3 regions of the Kitasatospora sp. NPDC056076 genome follow, and region 3 is predicted to be linked to each of the others. Evidence: riboswitches for the same ligand, from Rfam matches in the RefSeq annotation. Region 3 holds a riboswitch; each other region holds the start of a gene.

The links. A riboswitch is a leader RNA that binds a small molecule or an ion and turns the genes downstream of it on or off. The one in region 3 is predicted to bind cyclic di-AMP.
Region 1: it holds a riboswitch for cyclic di-AMP, as region 3 does, so the genes downstream of both, ACFC1T_RS23130 (hypothetical protein) here and ACFC1T_RS30380 (peptidoglycan DD-metalloendopeptidase family protein) in region 3, are expected to answer to the same signal.
Region 2: it holds a riboswitch for cyclic di-AMP, as region 3 does, so the genes downstream of both, ACFC1T_RS06840 (transglycosylase family protein) here and ACFC1T_RS30380 (peptidoglycan DD-metalloendopeptidase family protein) in region 3, are expected to answer to the same signal.

Annotation. Positions count from the first base shown of each region.
Region 1 is NZ_JBHJWG010000028.1:77,170-83,179, reverse strand. It holds gene aceB (malate synthase A) at 1-862, opposite strand, end outside; gene ACFC1T_RS23140 (IclR family transcriptional regulator) at 1,064-1,861, shown strand; gene ACFC1T_RS23135 (hypothetical protein) at 2,035-2,643, shown strand; gene ACFC1T_RS23130 (hypothetical protein) at 2,741-4,093, opposite strand; cyclic di-AMP (ydaO/yuaA leader) riboswitch at 4,101-4,208, opposite strand; gene ACFC1T_RS23125 (MoaF N-terminal domain-containing protein) at 4,652-4,981, shown strand; gene ACFC1T_RS23120 (alpha/beta hydrolase) at 5,055-6,010, opposite strand, start outside.
Region 2 is NZ_JBHJWG010000006.1:10,736-16,745, reverse strand. It holds gene ACFC1T_RS06860 (exopolyphosphatase) at 1-464, opposite strand, end outside; partial or broken gene ACFC1T_RS06855 (DUF501 domain-containing protein) at 614-1,150, opposite strand; gene ACFC1T_RS06850 (septum formation initiator family protein) at 1,122-1,604, opposite strand; gene eno (phosphopyruvate hydratase) at 1,767-3,053, opposite strand; gene ACFC1T_RS06840 (transglycosylase family protein) at 3,334-4,116, opposite strand; cyclic di-AMP (ydaO/yuaA leader) riboswitch at 4,118-4,288, opposite strand; gene ACFC1T_RS06835 (cytochrome P450) at 4,498-5,799, opposite strand.
Region 3 is NZ_JBHJWG010000046.1:33,736-39,745, forward strand. It holds gene ACFC1T_RS30365 (MarR family winged helix-turn-helix transcriptional regulator) at 1-450, shown strand, start outside; gene purB (adenylosuccinate lyase) at 554-1,984, shown strand; gene ACFC1T_RS30375 (MFS transporter) at 1,992-3,533, opposite strand; cyclic di-AMP (ydaO/yuaA leader) riboswitch at 3,846-4,028, shown strand; gene ACFC1T_RS30380 (peptidoglycan DD-metalloendopeptidase family protein) at 4,031-4,978, shown strand; gene ACFC1T_RS30385 (DUF2470 domain-containing protein) at 5,247-5,972, opposite strand.

The DNA.
Region 1 (6,010 bases), on a different contig from region 3:
CGGCGTTGAGGCCGGCCGCGTGGTCGCGCAGCTCGTAGAGGATCTCGTCCATCTCGAAGGCCGCGGTGATGGTCTCGATCAGCACGGTGGCCCGGACGGTGCCGTGCGGGATGCCCAACTCGGCCTGGGCGTGGGTGAACACGTCGTTCCAGAGCCGGGCCTCGAGGTGGCTCTCGGTCTTCGGCAGGTAGAAGTACGGGCCGGAGTTGGGGTCCTCGGCGCCCTTGGCGATGAGCCGGGCCGCGTTGTGGAAGAAGTACAGGCCGAAGTCGACGAACGCGCCGGCCACCGGGACGCCGTCGACCAGCAGGTGGTTCTCGTCCAGGTGCCAGCCGCGCGGGCGGACCACGACGGTGGCGAGTTCGGCGGCGGGCTTGAGGGCGTAGGCCTTGCCGGCCGAGCTGGTGAAGTCGATCCGGCCCTCGAAGGCGTCGATCAGGTTGACCTGGCCGCTGACCACGTTCTCCCAGGTCGGGGAGGTGGCGTCCTCGAAGTCGGCGAGCCAGATCCTCGCCCCGGAGTTGAGCGCGTTGATGACCATCTTGCGGTCGGTGGGCCCGGTGATCTCGACCCGGCGGTCCCGGAGGGCGCGCGGCGCCTCGGCGACCTTCCAGTCGCCGGCCCGGACGTCGGCGGTCTCGGGGAGGAAGTCCAGCGTGCCGGTGCGGGCGATCTCCGCGCGTCGGCTCTTCCGCCTCGCCAGGAGCTCCTGTCGACGGCCCTCGAAGGCGCGATGGAGGCCCACGACGAAGGCGACCGCCTCCGGGGTGAGCACCTCCTCGGCCCGATGGACGCGCGGTCCGGCGACAGTGACGACCGGAGCGGCGGGGGAGGCGCCGACGGGCCCCTGAGCTGCAGCCATGAGCAGGACACTCCTAAGACGGTTGAGCCTGGCGAAGGGAGCTCCGGTGGGAACTTCCTCGGGAACTTCCTCGATCGTTACCCGCCTGTCGGCGGGTTCGATTCTGTAAGGTGGAGACTAGTTTCCGCGATACAGAATTTCAACGGTTTGTTGAAGAGGTCGCCGGGACTCTACTCCTCCCCGACAGCGAAGGGAACGCCGGTGGTTGCGACCCCCGACACAGCATCGACGACAGGCGCCGACCGCGCGAGCGGCGGCGTGCAGTCCGTCGAGCGCGCCTTCCAACTCCTGGAGGCGCTGGCCGACTCGGGCGGCGTGGCCACCCTCAGTGAGCTCTCCACCAGCTCCGGCCTCCCGATGCCGACCATCCACCGACTGGTTCGTACCCTCGTCCAGCAGGGCTATGTCCGCCAGGACACCGCCCGCCGCTACACCCTCGGCCCCCGGCTGATCCGGCTCGGCGAGACCGCCGGCCGCCTGCTCGGCAGCTGGGCCCGCCCGTACCTGGCCGAACTCATGGAGGCCACCGGCGAGACCGCCAACCTCGCGGTACTGGAGGGCGGCGAGGTGGTGTACGTCGGGCAGGTGCAGTCGCGGCGCTCGATGCGGATGTTCACCGAGGTCGGCCGGCGGGTGCAGCCGCACTGCACCGGCGTCGGCAAGGCGCTGCTCGCCCAGCTCCCCGAGGACGAGGCGCGCGCGGTCCTGGGCCCCAACCCGCTGCCCGCCCACACCGAGTACACCCTCACCGACCCGCAGGAGCTGATGGACCAGCTCGCCGAGGCGCGCGAGCGCGGGTACGTGGTGGACGACCAGGAGCAGGAGATCGGCGTCCGCTGCATCGCGCTCGCCGTCCCGGGCGCGCCGACGCCCACCGCGCTCTCCGTCTCCGGCCCGGAGGCCCGGATCCGGGCGCTGGAGGAGCAGGCGGGGGCGTCCGCACTGGTGCCGGTGATGCACCAGATCGCGGCCCGGCTGGGGCAGGTCCTGGCACCCTGACGCTCCGTCAACCGCCTTGACCGGCAAGAGCGATCGGGCCATGACCGGTGCCCCCGCCGTTCGAGTGGCGGTGGGCGAGTTGCGGCGCCCTCGCGGCGGCGGCTCGGACACCCTGGTGCGGACGCGGCCCGCGACGGTGCGGGCCGCCGGAGCACGGGAACAGGGTGAGCGGCGTGGAGCAGCACGGAGTACGGGGCGGCGCGGGGCGCAGGAGGTTCGGCCGGGCCGGATTGCTGGCGGCGGTGACGGCGGGCTGCGCGGTGGCCGCGCTGGCCGCCGGGCCCTCCTGGGCGGTGCGGCACCCGGTGCCGCGTCCGGATCTGGGGACCGTCGCGCCGGGGGCGCCCGAGGCGTCCACTCTGCCCGCCGTGGTCGCCAAGACGTCCCGCTCCCACCTGGAGGTGGTCCGGATCGACCCGGATCCGGCCCCGCCCGGCGGCGCCACCACCATCCACGCCTTCGTGGCCAATCTCGGCCCGGACACCACCGCCTCACCGCTCACGATCACGGTCACCCTGCCGGACGGGGTGACCCCGGAGGGCCCGTACTACCCCGAGGACTGTGCGGTCGTCTCGCGCGGCAGGCAGGTGCGCTGCGTGTTCGGTCCCGGGCTGCCGGACGGGCGCAGCGTGACCGCCCTCGTCCCGGTCCGGCTCTCCGACAACCTGCCGCTCGGGGTTCTGGAGGGCGGCTCGGTCGAGGTGCGCAGCGCGGACGACCCGGGCGGCAGGGGCCACCGGGAGGAGTTCGACATCAGGGTCGTCGAGACGGCGGGCGACTGACGGACCGGATCGCCCCACCGGTCACCGGCCGTCCGGCGAGCGGCTGCCGGACCTCCGTTGACCGATGGGGCGGGCTCGTGGTTACCGGTAGACGTGGTTACCGGTAGACGCGGACGTAGTCGGCGGCCATGGTGATCGGGGCGTTCCCCTGCGGCGCCGGGTGGTACTTGCCGGCGCTCACCGAGAGGTTGAGGATCAGGTACGCCGAGAAGTTGGCTCCGACGCCCTTGCCGTCCGAGAACACCTTGACGCCGTTGACGTACCAGTCCACCGAGTTGGCGCCGTAGTAGGTGCCGATGGTCACCCACTGGTCGGTGCCGATGGCGCCCGCGTCGGTGTAGTAGTCGGGGTTGCCGGGGTTGACGTGGTTGGTCAGCTCCAGCAGGTTCGGGTTGTCGGGGTGGTACTCGAAGGAGTCGATCTCCCCGTTGCCGTTCTTCCAGGTCCACAGGGCGGGCCAGGCGCCGGTGCCGGCGGGCAGCTTGACCCGGGTCTCGGCGTAGTCGCCGGTCTTGACCTGGAAGCCCTCGGCGGAGCCCTCGGTGGTCAGGAAGCCGGTGTTCCAGGACTGCTTGCCGTTCTCCAGCGTCGGCCCGCCCGGGGTGGCGGTGAAGGTGGCGACGCCGTTCGCGACGGTGACGTTGTTCTTGTTCAGCCAGTCGAGCTTGTTGTCGTCCGGGTTGTGGTTCCCGTACTTGTACGAGGTGCTCTTGTCGCCGACCCAGCGCTGGCCCCAGTTGATCGGGCTGTTGAACTCGTCGGACCAGGTCAGCGACTTGCCGGCGATCAGGGAGGACGGCGCCGGGGTCGTCGGGGTGGCCGTGGCGGTGGGGGTCGGCGTCGCGGTCGGCGTCGCGGTCGGGCTCGCGGTGGGGGACGCGGTCGCGGTGGGCTTCGCCGTCGGGCTCGCGGTCGCGGTCGGAGTCGCGGTGGGCTTCGCCGTCGGGGTCGCCGTCGGGGACGGGGCCGGCGTGGGCGTACCCGTGGCCGAGACCACCAGCTGCTGCGAGGGCAGGTTGTGCCAGGCGCCGCCGAGGTCCTGCCAGAAGCCGAACTGGGTGTACGTCCCGGCGGCCAGGGTGCGGGCGGCGCTGGTGTAGGTGAGTCCGCCGGGGCAGATCTGCACGTTGCTCGCGTTGCCCGGGAAGTCCAGGTTGGTGCCGCGCGCGTCACGGACGCCGACGCCGACGGTCTTGGCGGTGAAGCAGGACGAGGAGTGCAGGGCCAGCGAGGCGGTGCCGGCCCTGCCGGCGACCATGGTGGCCGGGGCGAGCCGGTCCTGGGTGACGGTCGGGCCGGTGGCGGCCTGGGCGCCGGAGACGGACGGCAGACCGAGCAGGCCGGCGCCGGTGATGGCGAGCGCCCCGGTCGTGGCGAGGGCGGCGTTGCGGCCGCGGCGGGACGGACGGGCGTGGCGGGGCGCGCGACGGCGCCGGGCAGGCTGGTGCATGGGGGTCCTCTGCCACGCCTGCGAGGTGAGCTGTCGGATTCGGGCTGCAGTTGCCCGGCCGCCTGTGGAGCGGCTTCACCCCTAGCCACGCCCCGCACGCTGGTGCGTACGGGCCGGGCGCTGACCTTGGTTCCCCCGCTCCCGTCCGCTGTGGTGCTCGGGTACTCGCCGGCGGGTGGACGGGACTCGGCGTCCCGGCGGCGGGGTCCGCGACAGCGGACGACGACTGCAGGCTAGGCAGGCCGTCCGTGGACGGACAACCTCATGGGGCCGGTTGTCGCGCAGCTCACAGTGGTGTCGATCAACGACGCTGCGTGGCGGCCGAGTTGATCAATGGAGCCGACGCCAACCCGCGGCCCCGCTGGGCCCCCCGGGCTGCCGGTCACACACGGTGCGCGGTGCCGCGGTGGCGGACCGTGCGTGACCGCCGTGGCGTGGAGCCGCCCGAGTCCGCCCCATCGGATAAATTGGAGCCCTGGGATTTTCCGCGGTGCACAAGAGCACCGGCCGGAGCCGTACGACCCGTCCCCCGTTCCAGAGAAGAGGTTCCGCCCCACCATGACCGCGCCCCTGCCCGCCTTCGCCGGCCGTACCTACGTCTTCCGGGCCGACAACGGCGCGGCCTTCCGCAACTCCTACTCGGCCGACGGCACCCGGCTGCGCTGGGAGGGCCTCGGTGAGTCGGCGGGCCAGTGGGAGGACGTGCGACTGCACGTCGCCGAGGTCGCGCCGGAGATCTACTTCATCAGCTGGACGGAACAGAGCGGGATCACCGTCAGTCACGTGATGGACCTCAACGCGCTGACCGTACGGGCCTTCTGGACCTTCGAGGGCGAGGGCGGCCGGGTCGGCCAGCTGCACACCGGGACGCTGGAACGGGTCGCCTGACCGGCGCCGGAACGCACCGAACCCCCGGGAGCCGAGGCTTCCGGGGGTTCGGTGCGTTCCGCGGGCGGCGCCGTCAGACGGTCTGGCCCGGGTGGCCCGGCTGGTTCGGGACCTTGAGGTGCTGGGACAGCCACTCCAGCGAGGACGGCAGCAGGGCGCTCCAGGTCTCGAAGTTGTGGCCGCCGTTCTCGAGCATGCTGTAGGAGACCTTCATCGGGCTCCTCGCGGCGTCGATGAACGCCTCGGTGTCGTGCTTGTAGTTGCCGTCGCCCTTCTTGGTGCCGGCCAGCAGCACGGAGACGTCCGGCTGCGGCAGGTTCTTCAACCGCCACATCAGGTCGGCCTCGTCGCGGCGCTGCTTGCTGCCGCCGAAGAGGTCGCCGGTGGTCGGGTCGTCGGCCGCCTCGTAGTACCCGGACAGGGACACGGCGGTCGGGAAGACGTCCGGGTGGCGCATGGCCAGCTTGAGCGCGCAGTAGCCGCCGGTGGAGTTGCCCATGAAGGCCCAGGCCCGGGGGTCGGCCGAGACCCGGTAGCTGGCCTGGATCGCCGACGGGACGTCCTTGGTGAAGTACGTGTCGGACTGGGCGCCGCCCGGGATGTCCTCGCACTCGGTGTCCTGCGGCAGGGCGGGCGAGGGACGCATCAGGACCATGACGGTCGGCTGCATCCGGCCCTCCTGCAGCAGCTTGAGCGCGGCGCCCGGGTAGTTGAAGCGGGTGATCAGGTTCTCGGCGATTCCTGGGAATCCGGTGCTGACGATCACGGCCGGGAACTGCTTCTGCGCGTACTCGGGCTGGAAGTACTGCGGCGGCAGGTAGACGAAGCCCTCGGTCGACAGCCGGCTCTCCTTGCCGTCGATCCGGACCTTGCGGATCTCGCCGGACTGGCTGGGCTCACGGCCCATCGCGCCGCCGCCCTTGACCGACGCCTGGCCTATGGTCTCGACCAGCAGTCGGCCGGAGGCGTCCGCCTTGTTGTGGATGACGACCGGGCCGGTGCTGCCCGTGCCCATCAGGTCGTCCCAAC
Region 2 (6,010 bases), on a different contig from region 3:
CCGCCGAGCACGAACTCGGTGGAGCCGCCGCCCAGGTCGAAGACCAGGTAGGGGGCGGGGAAGGGCCCGCCGGCCAGCTCCTTGGTGGCTCCGACGAAGGACAGGTGCGCCTCCTCCTCGCCGCTCACCACCTCCGGCTCGACGCCCAGGATGTCGCGCACGCCCTTGACGTACTCGTCGCTGTTCTCGGCGTCCCGGGAGGCGCTGGTGGCGACGAAGCGGGTGCGCTCCGGGCCGACGCCGAAGCCCGCGATGACCTCCCGGTACTCGCGGCAGGCGGCGAAGGTGCGCTCCAGCGCGTCCGGGTGCAGCCGGCCGGTGCGGTCCACGCCCTGGCCCAGCCGGTTGATGATCATGCGGCGGTCGAGGTCGGTGATCTCGCCCGTCTCCGGGTCCAGGTCGGCGACCAGCAGCCGGATCGAGTTGGTGCCGCAGTCGATCGCGGCCACGCGGGTCGTGCTCACTCGGACTCCTGCTCCGCCGTCGCGTCCTGCCCCGCCGTGCCGTCCTCGGCGGCGCGCTTCTTCGCGGCCCGCTCGGCGGTCTTCTGCTGCTTGGCCGCGATCACGGCCTCGTGGTCCTGGTCCTTGGCGCGGTTGCGCAGCACCCGGTCACCGGCCGCCTCGACCTCCGCCGGGGAGACGCACGGGCCCTTGGCCCACCAGTCCTCCAGCATGCCGATCGCCTCGTCGCCGAGCGGGTTGACGCCCTCTCCGGCCGCCAGCGAGTGGCCGACCAGCACGTGCAGGCACTTCACCCGGTCCGGCATGCCGCCGGCGCTCGGGAAGCCCTCCAGCACCTCGATCGCGTCGCGCCGGGCGATGTAGTCCTCGTGCGCCTTCTGGTAGGCGGCGGCCAGCTCCGGGTCCTCGGCGAGCCGGGCCGTCTGGTCCTTCATCACGCCCTCCGCCTCCAGGGTGCCGATCAGCGAGGCGGCCTTGGGGCAGGTCAGGTAGTACAGCGTCGGGAACGGCGTGCCGTCCGGCAGCCGGGGGGCCGTCTCCACGACGTCGGGGTTGCCGCAGGGGCAGCGGTGCGCCACACCGCGCAGGCCGCGCGGCACCCGGCCGAGCTGGGCGGCGATGGCCGCGACGTCGGCGTCGGAGACGGCGGGGTGGTTCTCAGTGGTCATGGGGGGTGGGGTCTCCAACGGAGGACGGGGGGAGCGGACGGGGTGCGGCGGGGGCCAGCGCGACGGTGTCGGCGGCGTCCACCGAGTCCCAGATGCTGGTGTACCAGGGCTTGTCGGCCTTCGCCGGGCCGGCGGCCGCGTCGGCGGCGGCGGTGGCCGAACCGGCCGGCGCGGAGGGCCGGGCGGCCGGACCGGCCGGGTCCACCGCGATGTACGGGGTCTCCCCCGGCACCGCGTAGTGCAGCCGGGCGCGGGCCTGCGCCTTGACGTACTCCGGGTCCTGCCAGCGCGCCTTGTCCCGGCGCAGCTGGTCGACCTGCTGGCGCGCGTGGTCGGCCTTCGCCCGCTGGGCGGAGATCTCGGCGCGCTGGGAGATGAACTGCCGCGTGGGGTAGGCCAGGATCGCCACCAGCGAGCAGAGCACCAGGACGAGGACGGTCGCCCGGCTCGTGAACCGAGGCCGGGCCGCCAAGCCCGGGATCCTCCAGCCAGCCATCTCCCGTATCCCCTCCTGGTCGCGACGGTGCCCCGCCGTCCACCCTACGGGGTGAGCGGCGGGGCACCGGTCAGGCGTGCGCTACCGGGGGCCTCGGGCCCCCGGATCAGGGCCGGACGCCGCCCGGCCCGGGCGCGCTCAGCCCTCGTGCTTGAACCGCGGGAAGGCGCCGCGGCCGGCGTACTCGGCGGCGTCGTCGAGGATCTCCTCGATGCGCAGCAGCTGGTTGTACTTGGCGACGCGCTCGGAGCGGGCCGGGGCACCGGTCTTGATCTGGCCGCAGTTGGTGGCGACGGCCAGGTCGGCGATGGTGACGTCCTCGGTCTCGCCGGAGCGGTGCGACATCATGCAGCGGTAGCCGTTGCGCTGGGCCAGCTCGACGGCGTCCAGGGTCTCGGTCAGCGAGCCGATCTGGTTCACCTTCACCAGCAGCGCGTTGGCGGTGCCGGTCTCGATGCCCTTGGCCAGGCGGGCCGGGTTGGTGACGAACAGGTCGTCGCCGACCAGCTGGACCTTGTCGCCCAGCTTGACGGTCATGGCCTTCCAGCCGTCCCAGTCCGACTCGTCCAGCGGGTCCTCGATGGAGACCAGCGGGTAGGAGGCGACCAGCTCGGCGTAGTACTCGATGAGCTCGGCGGCCGACAGGGCCTTGCCCTCGAACTGGTAGGCACCGTCCTGGAAGAACTCGGAGGCGGCGACGTCCAGGGCCAGCGCGATGTCGCGGCCGGGCACGTAGCCGGCCTTCTGGATGGCCTCGGTGATGAGGTCCAGGGCCTCGCGGTTGCTGTCCAGGTTCGGCGCGAAGCCGCCCTCGTCGCCGAGGCCGGTGGACAGGCCGCGCTCCTTCAGCACGCCCTTGAGGGTGTGGTAGACCTCGACGCCCCAGCGGACGGCCTCGGAGAAGGACTCCGCGCCGATCGGAGCGATCATGAACTCCTGGATGTCGACGTTGGAGTCCGCGTGCGAGCCGCCGTTGAGGATGTTCATCATCGGGACCGGCAGGACGTGGGCGTTCGGGCCGCCCAGGTAGCGGAACAGCGGCAGGTCGCTGGCCTCGGAGGCGGCGTGCGCGACGGCCAGCGAGACGCCCAGGATGGCGTTGGCGCCGAGCGAGGACTTGTCCGGGGTGGCGTCCAGGTCGAGCATGGCCTGGTCGATCAGGCGCTGCTCAGTGGCGTCGTAGCCGACCAGCTCCGGGCCGATCTGCTCGATGACGGCCAGGACGGCCTTCTCCACGCCCTTGCCGAAGTAGCGGTTCTTGTCGCCGTCGCGCAGTTCGAGCGCCTCGAAGGCGCCGGTCGAGGCACCCGACGGAACAGCGGCACGACCCGTGCTGCCGTCGTCGAGGCCGACCTCGACCTCGACCGTGGGGTTGCCGCGGGAGTCGAGGATTTCACGGGCTACGACGACATCGATGGACGGCACGAAGCATCTCCTTGCGGAAGCAGGGTCCGGCGGCGGGTGGTGCTGTCGGCCGGACGATTGCGGAGTCGTTACGACCAGAGCCTAACCGCCCGGGCTCCCGGGGCCACCTCGGCCCGGGCTGCGTCTCACCGTGTGGCCCGGCTACCCACCGGTAGTTCACCTGCTCGTCCCGGTGCGTCCCACCGGGGCGTCCATCGGGGCCGGCGAACGCGGACGTAGGGGGCCGCCGGGCGCGGCCCCCTACGTGTCCAGCGTGTCGTTCGCCGTGGAACGGTCCGGCTCAGCCCAGGTGCAGGACCTGGCCGGGCACGATCATGTCCGGGTTGCCGCCGACCGTGGTGCGGTTGCCGTCGTAGAGCGCCTGCCAGCCGCCGGACACGCCCTGGGCGGTGGCGATGCCCGACAGGGTGTCACCGTCCCGGACGGTGTAGTCGTGGCCGGTCGTGGCGGCCGGGGCCTGCGCGGCCCTCGGGGCGGCGTGCTTGGGGGCGTACTGCTGCGCCGACGGGGCGGCGGGCTGCTCGACCTGCTTCGGCGCGGCGTGCTTCGGCGCGTACTGCTGGACCGGCTTCGGCTGGGCGGGCTTGGCGGCGGCCTTGGGGGCCTGCTGCTTGGGTGCCTGCTTCTGGGCCTGCTGCTTCTGCGGCTTGGCGTCCGAGGAGGTGTCCACCTCGGCCGGGGCGCCGCCCTTGCTCAGGCCCGCCTTCTGGGAGCAGACCGGCCAGGCGCCGGGGCCCTGCGAGGCGAGGACCTTCTCGGCGACGGCAATCTGCTGCCCCTTGCTGGCCTGGTTGGCCTGCGCCGCGTACGCGGTGCCGCCGTACGCCTTCCAGGTGCTGGGGGTGAACTGGAGGCCGCCGGAGAAGCCGTTGCCGGTGTTGATGCTCCAGTTGCCGCCGCTCTCGCACTGGGCGACGGAGTCCCAGACGGAGGCCGGGGCGGCGGAGGCGCCGGTGGCGGAGAGGAGCGGCAGTGCGAGTCCGACGCCGGCCACACCGGCGACGGCGATGGCCTTCTCGGCCTGGGTGCGACGGCGATGACGGCCGGTTCCAACGAACAGCATGAAGGTCCCTCTCCGCACGCCTGCGAGGTGAGCTGTCGGGTTCGGACCGGGAGGTGGCCCGGCCGCCGTCTGCGGAATCGATTCCGCGCGGGCGGCTTCACCCCGAGCCGTGGAGGAACGGCAACAAACCTGGTTCCCCCGCCCCTGCCCAGGGTTCTGGTCGGTTTCCCGTGACGCGGCGGGCAGGATTCGGCGTCCGCGCACGAGGTCCGCAGCTGCGAACTCCACGGAGACTAGACAGATCCTCAGACGAATCACAAGCTCATATCACCGACATCACACAAGAATTACGGCCCGTGTTCGATCGCCTACCAACGGCGGGGCTTTGTCCGGTTTGATGAGCGTTCATACCACCGCCGGTGGCCGGTTCCGGATGCTTCGTCAGCGTGTCGTGGCCTCAGGACGACTGTGCGGCGACCGGGGCTCCGGACTGAATTCGACCGGAAGTTCGCGCAATCCACGCATGATCAGGCCACCCCGCCAGCGCAGATTCTCCGGGCTTTCGGCCAGCCGCAGATCCGGCAGCCGGGAAAGCAGCGTGGCCAGCGCGGACCGCCCCTCCAGCCGGGCCAGCGGGGCTCCGATGCAGTAGTGGATGCCGTGCCCGAACCCCAGGTGCGGGTTGTCGCTCCGGGCCAGGTCGAGGGTGTTCTCGTCGGAGAACCTGGCCGGATCGCGGTCCGCCGCCGCCAGCACCACCAGCACCGGGTCCCCGACCGGGATCTCCACCCCGCCGATGGTCAGCGGAGCGGTCGCGAACCGCCAGGTCGCCAGCTCCACCGGCCCGTCGTAGCGCAGGAGTTCCTCGATCCCGGTCTCCAGCAGCGCGGTCTCGCCGCGGGCCACCGACTCCTGCAGCAGGGCCCGCTGCCCGGGATTGCGCAGCAGCGCGTACGTCCCGTTGCCGATCAGGTTCACCGTCGTCTCGAACCCGGCGAAGAGGAGGATGAAGGCCATCGCGGCGGCCTCGTTCTCGGTCAGGTGCTCGCCGTGGTCGCTCGCCCGGATCAGGCCGGAGATCAGGTCGTCCCCGAGGTCCGCCCGCTTGCGGTGGATCAGCTCCAGCAGGTACGCCCGCATCCGCTTCACCGCCCGCCCCACGCCGCCGCGTTGGCCGCCCCCGTGCCGGATCATCATTCCGGCCCAGTCCCGGAAGTCGTCCTGGTCCTCGGAGGGAACGCCGAGCATGTCGCAGATCGCGTAGATGGGGAGCGGGAACGCGAACTCGTGGATCAGGTCCGCCGAACCGCGCTGCGCGAAGCCGTCGATCAGCCGGTCGGTGAGCTGCTGCACCCGCGGCTCGAACTCCGCCACCCGGCGCGGCGTGAACGCCTTCGACACCAGGCGGCGCAGCCGGGTGTGGTCCGGCGGGTCGATGTTCAGCAGGTGGGTCATCAGGTCCGCCTGCCGCTCCCCCGGGATGCCCACCCGGCCGGTGCGGTGCGCCTGCCCGCTGTGGTGCGCCGGGTTCTTCGAGAGCCGGCCGTCCGCGAGCGCCTGCCGGGCGTCCGCGTAGCGCGTCACCAGCCAGGCCTCCACCCCGCTCGGCAGCGTGGTGCGGTGCACCGGGGCGTGCTCGCGCAGCCAGGCGTAGGCGGGGTACGGGTCGGCGGCGAACTCCCAGGTGAAGAGCTGCGGGTCGGGCTGGGCGGCGGGCTGGGCGCCCTCGGGCTGAGCTGGCATGGGTCGACCGTAACCGCTGGACCGGAGGGGCCCGGACCACCGGCGCACGCGCCCCCGCGGCCGGCCGGAGGCCACCGCCGCGCGAACCGTCCGTGACCGGCGCGCGAGCGGAACGCCGACACTCCGTGGACGGCCCGTGGACGGTGCGTGGACGGGCCTTGGCCAGCTCTTGGCCGGGCGGCAGGCGTGAGCCTGGTCACCTGAGGGGTAA
Region 3 (6,010 bases):
ATCTCGACGACGACCGTACCGACCAACGCCGAGCTGATGGAGGCGTTGGCCGCCGTCGGTGCCGCGTACTTCCAGGACTTCGCGGCCGCCGCGGCCCGGCACGGGCTGTCCTCCTCCCAGGCCAAGGCGCTGGGCTCGGTGCAGGAGCCGGTGCCGATGCGCGCGCTGGCCGGGCGACTGGGCTGCGACGCGTCGAACGTGACCGGGATCGTGGACCGGCTGGAGACGCTGGGCCTGGCCAACCGGGAGGCGGCCGCCGGTGACCGCCGGGTGAAGATCGTGGTGATCACGGCCGAGGGCCGGGAGATCCTCAACCGGATCCGCGGCGAGATGGCCCGCACCCACCAGGCCTTCTCGGCGATGACCGACGAGCAGCGGATCGCCCTGCACTCGATCTGCGGGCAGGTCCTCCCGGTGCTGGCCGGCCGGACGGGCGCCGCGCCGCAGTAGCGGCGGCCACCGGGCCCGCCGGTCGGGCCCGCCGACCGGGTCGGTGCGGCCTCGCGCCATCCGCCGACGTTCGGCGTGACCTCGGCTGTTAGGCTTGCGAAGCGTGAGCGCGAAGCCCCAGATCCCCAATGTCCTGGCCTCCCGGTACGCCTCGGCGACCCTGGCCCAGCTGTGGTCCCCCGAGCACAAGGTGGTCCTCGAGCGCCACCTGTGGCTCGCCGTCCTGAAGGCCCAGCAGGACCTCGGTGTCGAGGTGCCCGCGAATGCCGTCGCCGACTACGAGCGGGTGGTCGACCAGGTCGACCTCGGCTCGATCGCCGCCCGTGAGCGGGTCACCCGCCACGACGTGAAGGCCCGGATCGAGGAGTTCAGCGAGCTCGCCGGCCACGAGCAGATCCACAAGGGCATGACGTCCCGGGACCTGACCGAGAACGTCGAGCAGCTGCAGATCCGCCAGTCCCTGGAGCACGTCCGGGACCGTACGGTCGCCGTCCTGGTGCGCCTGGCCAAGTTGTCCGCCCAGCACTCCGAGCTGGTCATGGCCGGCCGTTCGCACAACGTGGCCGCGCAGGCCACCACCCTGGGCAAGCGCTTCGCGTCGATCACCGACGAGCTGCTGGTCGCCTTCCGCCGCCTGGAGGAGCTGATCGCCCGCTACCCGCTGCGCGGGATCAAGGGCCCGGTCGGCACCGCCCAGGACATGCTGGACCTGCTCGGCGGCGACACCGAGAAGCTGGTCGAGCTGGAGCGCCGGGTCGCCGGCCACCTCGGCTTCGACCACGTGCTGACCAGCGTCGGCCAGGTCTACCCGCGCTCGCTGGACTTCGAGGTGCTCACCGCCCTCGTCCAGCTGGCCGCCGCGCCGTCCAGCCTGGCCAAGACCATCCGCCTGATGGCCGGCCACGAGCTGGTCACGGAGGGCTTCAAGGAGGGCCAGGTCGGCTCCTCCGCGATGCCGCACAAGATGAACACCCGCTCCTGCGAGCGCGTCAACGGCCTGGCCGTCATCCTGCGCGGTTACGCGTCGATGACCGGCGAGCTGGCCGGCGACCAGTGGAACGAGGGCGACGTCTCCTGCTCCGTGGTGCGCCGGGTCGCGCTGCCGGACGCCTTCTTCGCCTTCGACGGCCTGCTGGAGACCTTCCTCACCGTCCTGGACGAGTTCGGCGCCTTCCCGGCCGTGATCGAGGCCGAGCTGGACCGCTACCTGCCGTTCCTGGCCACCACCAAGGTGCTGATGGGCGCGGTGCGCGCGGGCGTCGGCCGGGAGACCGGCCACGAGGTCATCAAGGAGCACGCCGTCGCCTCGGCGCTGGCGATGCGCGCCGGCGCCCGGGAGAACGAGCTGCTGGACCGCCTCGCCGCCGACGAGCGGATCCCGCTGGACCGGGCCGGGCTGGACGCGCTGCTCGCCGACCGGCTGTCCTTCACCGGTGCGGCCGGGGCGCAGGTCGCCGAGGTCGTCCGTCAGGTGGAGGCCGTCGCGGCGGCCTACCCGGAGGCGGCCAAGTACGCCCCCGGCGACATCCTCTGACGAGGAGTCAGTTCTCTGGCGAGGGCCCTGCCGCCGTTCCGGTGGCGGGGCCCTCGTGCGTCCGGGGGCGGCCCGGGTCGAGCGGCGGGGTGGTGGTGGCGCAGGGCCAGTCGCAGTTCGGCTCGGCCACCGGGTGCTCCTCCTCCGGCGCCAGCACATTGCCCCGGACGGTGGCGAAGGCGATCAGCCCGCCGGCGGCCAGCAGGCCGGCACAGATCAGCATCGCGGTGTGGAAGGCGGAGTCCACCGCGGAGGGCACCCGGTAGGCGTCGCCGCTCAGTCCGGCCAGGGCCGGCAGGGCGGCGACCGCGAGCAGCCCGGCCGCGCGGGCGGCGGCGTTGTTGACGCCGCTGGCGATGCCCGCGTGCCGCACCTCGACGGCGGCCAGCACGGTGGCGGTCAGCGGGGCGACCAGCAGCGTCATCCCGGAGCCCATCACCGCGACCGCGGGCAGCACGTCCGCCCAGTAGGAGGAGCCGGGGCCGGTGCGCAGCATCAGCAGCACCCCGGCGGCGCACAGCAGCGGGCCGACGGTGAGCGGGACGCGCGGGCCGATCCGCTTGCCGAGCCGCCCGGCGCGCGCGGACAGGGTCAGCATCAGCACCGTGATCGGCACCAGGGCGAAGCCGGAGACCAGCGGGGAGAAGCCCGAGACGATCTGCAGCTGCACCACCAGCAGGAAGAAGACCCCGCTGAACGCCGCGTAGACGCAGAGGGTGACCAGGTTCACGGCGGTGAACAGCCGGGAGGAGAACAGGCCGAGCGGCAGCATCGGGTCGGGCGTGCGCCGCTCGACGGCCACGAAGGCGGCGGCCAGTAGCAGGCCGATCGCACCGGTGACCCAGACGGCGGGGGACAGTCCCTCCCCGGCGGCGGTGAGCGCGTAGGTGACGGCGCCGAGCGCGAGGGCGGCGAGCAGGGCGCCGGGCACGTCGAAGCGGCCGGCGGCGGACTCGTCCCGGCTCTCCGGGACGTAACGGGAGGTCACCGCGATCACGGCGGCAGCCAGCGGCAGGTTCAGCAGGAAGATCCAGCGCCAGCCCGGGCCGTCCACCAGCCAGCCGCCGAGGAAGGGGCCGACGGCCGCCGACACCCCGCCCAGGCCGGACCAGAGGCCGACCGCCGCCGAGCGGTCGTCCGGGTGGAAGACCGCCTGGAGCATGGCCAGCGAGCCCGGGGTGAGCAGCGCGCCGCCGATGCCCTGGACGGCGCGGGCGGCGATCAGCACGTGGATGGTCGGCGCTGCGGCGCAGGCCGCGGAGGCGACGGCGAACCAGACCACGCCGATCAGGAAGACCCGGCGCCGTCCGTAGCGGTCGCCGAGGGCGCCGCCGAGCAGGATCAGGCCGGCCAGGGTGAGCAGATAGGCGTTCAGGGTCCATTGCAGGGAGGCGAGGGAGGCGCCGAGGTCGGCGCCGATCCGGGGCAGGGCGACGTTGACGACGGTGCCGTCGAGCATCGCCATGCTGGAGCCGAGCACTGTCGCGAGGAGTACCCAGCGGCCCTGCGCGGTGCCCAGGCGCAGAGTGCCGGCTTGAGAGGTGGCCACGGGCCGAATCCTGCGCCCGCCGGGGCGTACGTGACAAGGGTCACCGGGTGGTGTGTCGGTCGGTGGCGGTGCGTGAACGGACGGTCGCACGGGGGTGGTCCCGGCGGCGCAGGGTGGTGGATCAGTGGCGCCGGGTGAATGGATCGTGCACGGAGCGTGCAAGGGATCATTCGGAGGGTGACGGGGCCGCGGGGGTTGTTGCCGATTCAAGAGATCGACATTGCTTCACCCGAACGGATGAGTTTTAGTTCAGCGACCGCCCGGCCAGTCCGGACGGATCCACCGGGTGGAACGCCGAGTCCTGCCGCTGCCCGGTGGCTCGCACCGAACTCTGTACGGCAGGAGCGGGGGACCCACAGGTAAGTCGCCGGACCGGAGTTCGCGCCTTTTCGGGCGCGGACCACCAGGGCCGGCTTGGGGTGAAGCCGCACATGCGGCCGGGCAACTCCAGCCCGAACCCGACAGCTCACCTCGCAGGCGTCGGAGAGGAAAATTCCATGCCTGCACAGGCTCGTCGTATCGCCCTGCCCCGTGCCGCCCGCATCGGCATCGCCACCGCCGTCACCGGGGCCTCGTTCGTCCTGCCGCTCGTGACCGCGATGAGCGCCCAGGCGCACACCGCCCCGGCGGCCACCACCGCCCCGGCCGCTTCCGGGGCCGCCGCTCCGGCTGCCGCCCCGGCCGCCCAGCAGAGCTACCGCGTCGTCAGCGGTGACACCCTGTCGAAGATCGCCGACGCCAAGAACGTCGAGGGCGGCTGGCACGCGCTGTACGAGCAGAACCGCTCGGTGGTCGGCGCCGACCCGAACCTGATCTTCCCCGGTCAGCAGCTGGCCCTCGCCGGTCACGCCGCCGCCCCGGCCAAGCCGGCCGCTCCGGCGAAGTCCGCCGCGCCGGTCACCCAGGACACCTCCGCTGCCGCGGACTCCCAGGTGCAGGTCCGGACCGAGGCCGCCAAGCCCGGCGCCCAGGTGCAGACCCAGGTTCAGACCGCCGCCCCGGCCCAGGCCGTGACCGCGGCCCCGGTCGCCGCCACCTCCGGCTACGTCGCCCCGCTCGCCAACCCCGTGCTGGGCGAGGCCTACGGCGTGGCCGGCTCGATGTGGGCCTCCGGCCACCACACCGGCCAGGACTTCGTCGCCTCCACCGGCACCCCGCTGCGCGCCGTCGCCAACGGTGTCGTGGTGAAGGCCGGCAGCGACGGCGCCTACGGCAACGAGGTCGAGATCAAGCTCGCCGACGGCAAGTACGCCCAGTACGCGCACCTGTCCTCGATCGGCGTGAGCGTCGGTCAGACCGTCACCGCCGGCCAGCAGCTCGGTCTCTCCGGTGCGACCGGCAACGTGACCGGCCCGCACCTGCACTTCGAGATCCGTACCGGTTCCGAGTACGGCTCGGACATCGACCCGGTCGCCTACCTGCGGGCGCACGGCGTCGCGCTCTGACCCTCCGGGTCCTTCCGCAGGAACGTGTGAACCACCGCTGGTGCGGGGCGAATCGACGCCCGGGATGGTCATGTCGGGTGACCGCTCGACCGGGTGATCGCCGCACCGGTGGACCTGGGCGCGGGACACGCCCAAGGCCGGCCCGGCCGTACGGGACAACCTCTCGTACGGCCGGGCCGGCCGCTGCCGTTTTCCGCTCGGTCGTCGTGGTCCACGGGTACGTCTCGTATTCGCGCTGACTGCGCTGACTGCGCCGACTGCGGCGGCGTCAGGTGCGGCGGGCCGGGAGGCCGTGTTCGGCGGCGGCCATCAGGTCGTGCATCCGGTGGCCGAAGTCCTCGGTGTCGCGGGCGGGCTCGGGGAAGACCAGGCGGACGTCGCGGTGGCCGTGCGAGTGGTCCAGGCGCAGCACCAGGCCGTGGCGGTCCAGGGCGAGCGGGCGGACGGCCGGGCCGTGGGTGAGCAGTGCCGGGTCGAGCAGCCGGGTGAGCAGGTCGAGGGCGTCGGCGTGGTCGTCGGCCAGGTGGGTGAGCAGGGCGGCCTCGTGACGGGCCAGCGGGTCGGGGGCGGCGAGGGAGAGGTCGGCGGCGGTGAGCGCGCCGGTGCCGTACGGGGTGGCGAGGACGGCGTGGGCGACGTCGACCCGCAGGTGGACGCTGAGGCCGTCGTCGGCGAGGTGGGCCAGGTGCAGCCGGCCGGCCAGGGTGAGCCGGCCGCGGATGCGGTCGCGGACCGCCACGGGGGAGACGTCGGTGACGTCGAGCACGACGGCCAGGCCGTCGGTGGCGGTGGCGCCGGCGAGGGCCGCGACGAGCGGGGCGTCCAGCGGGGCGCGCAGGCGCAGCCGGGAGCCGTGGACGGAGACCGGGGTGTCCAGGTCGTGGTGCTCGCCGAGGGCGCGGACGGTGAGCGAGGAGGCCGCGCTGAGCAGGCTGCGGACCCGCTCGGCGGTGGTGGGCTCGGGCACCTCGGCGTCACCGGCGGTGATGCTCATGAACGGACCTCCTGTTGGTTAGGTGAGGCTAACCTAAT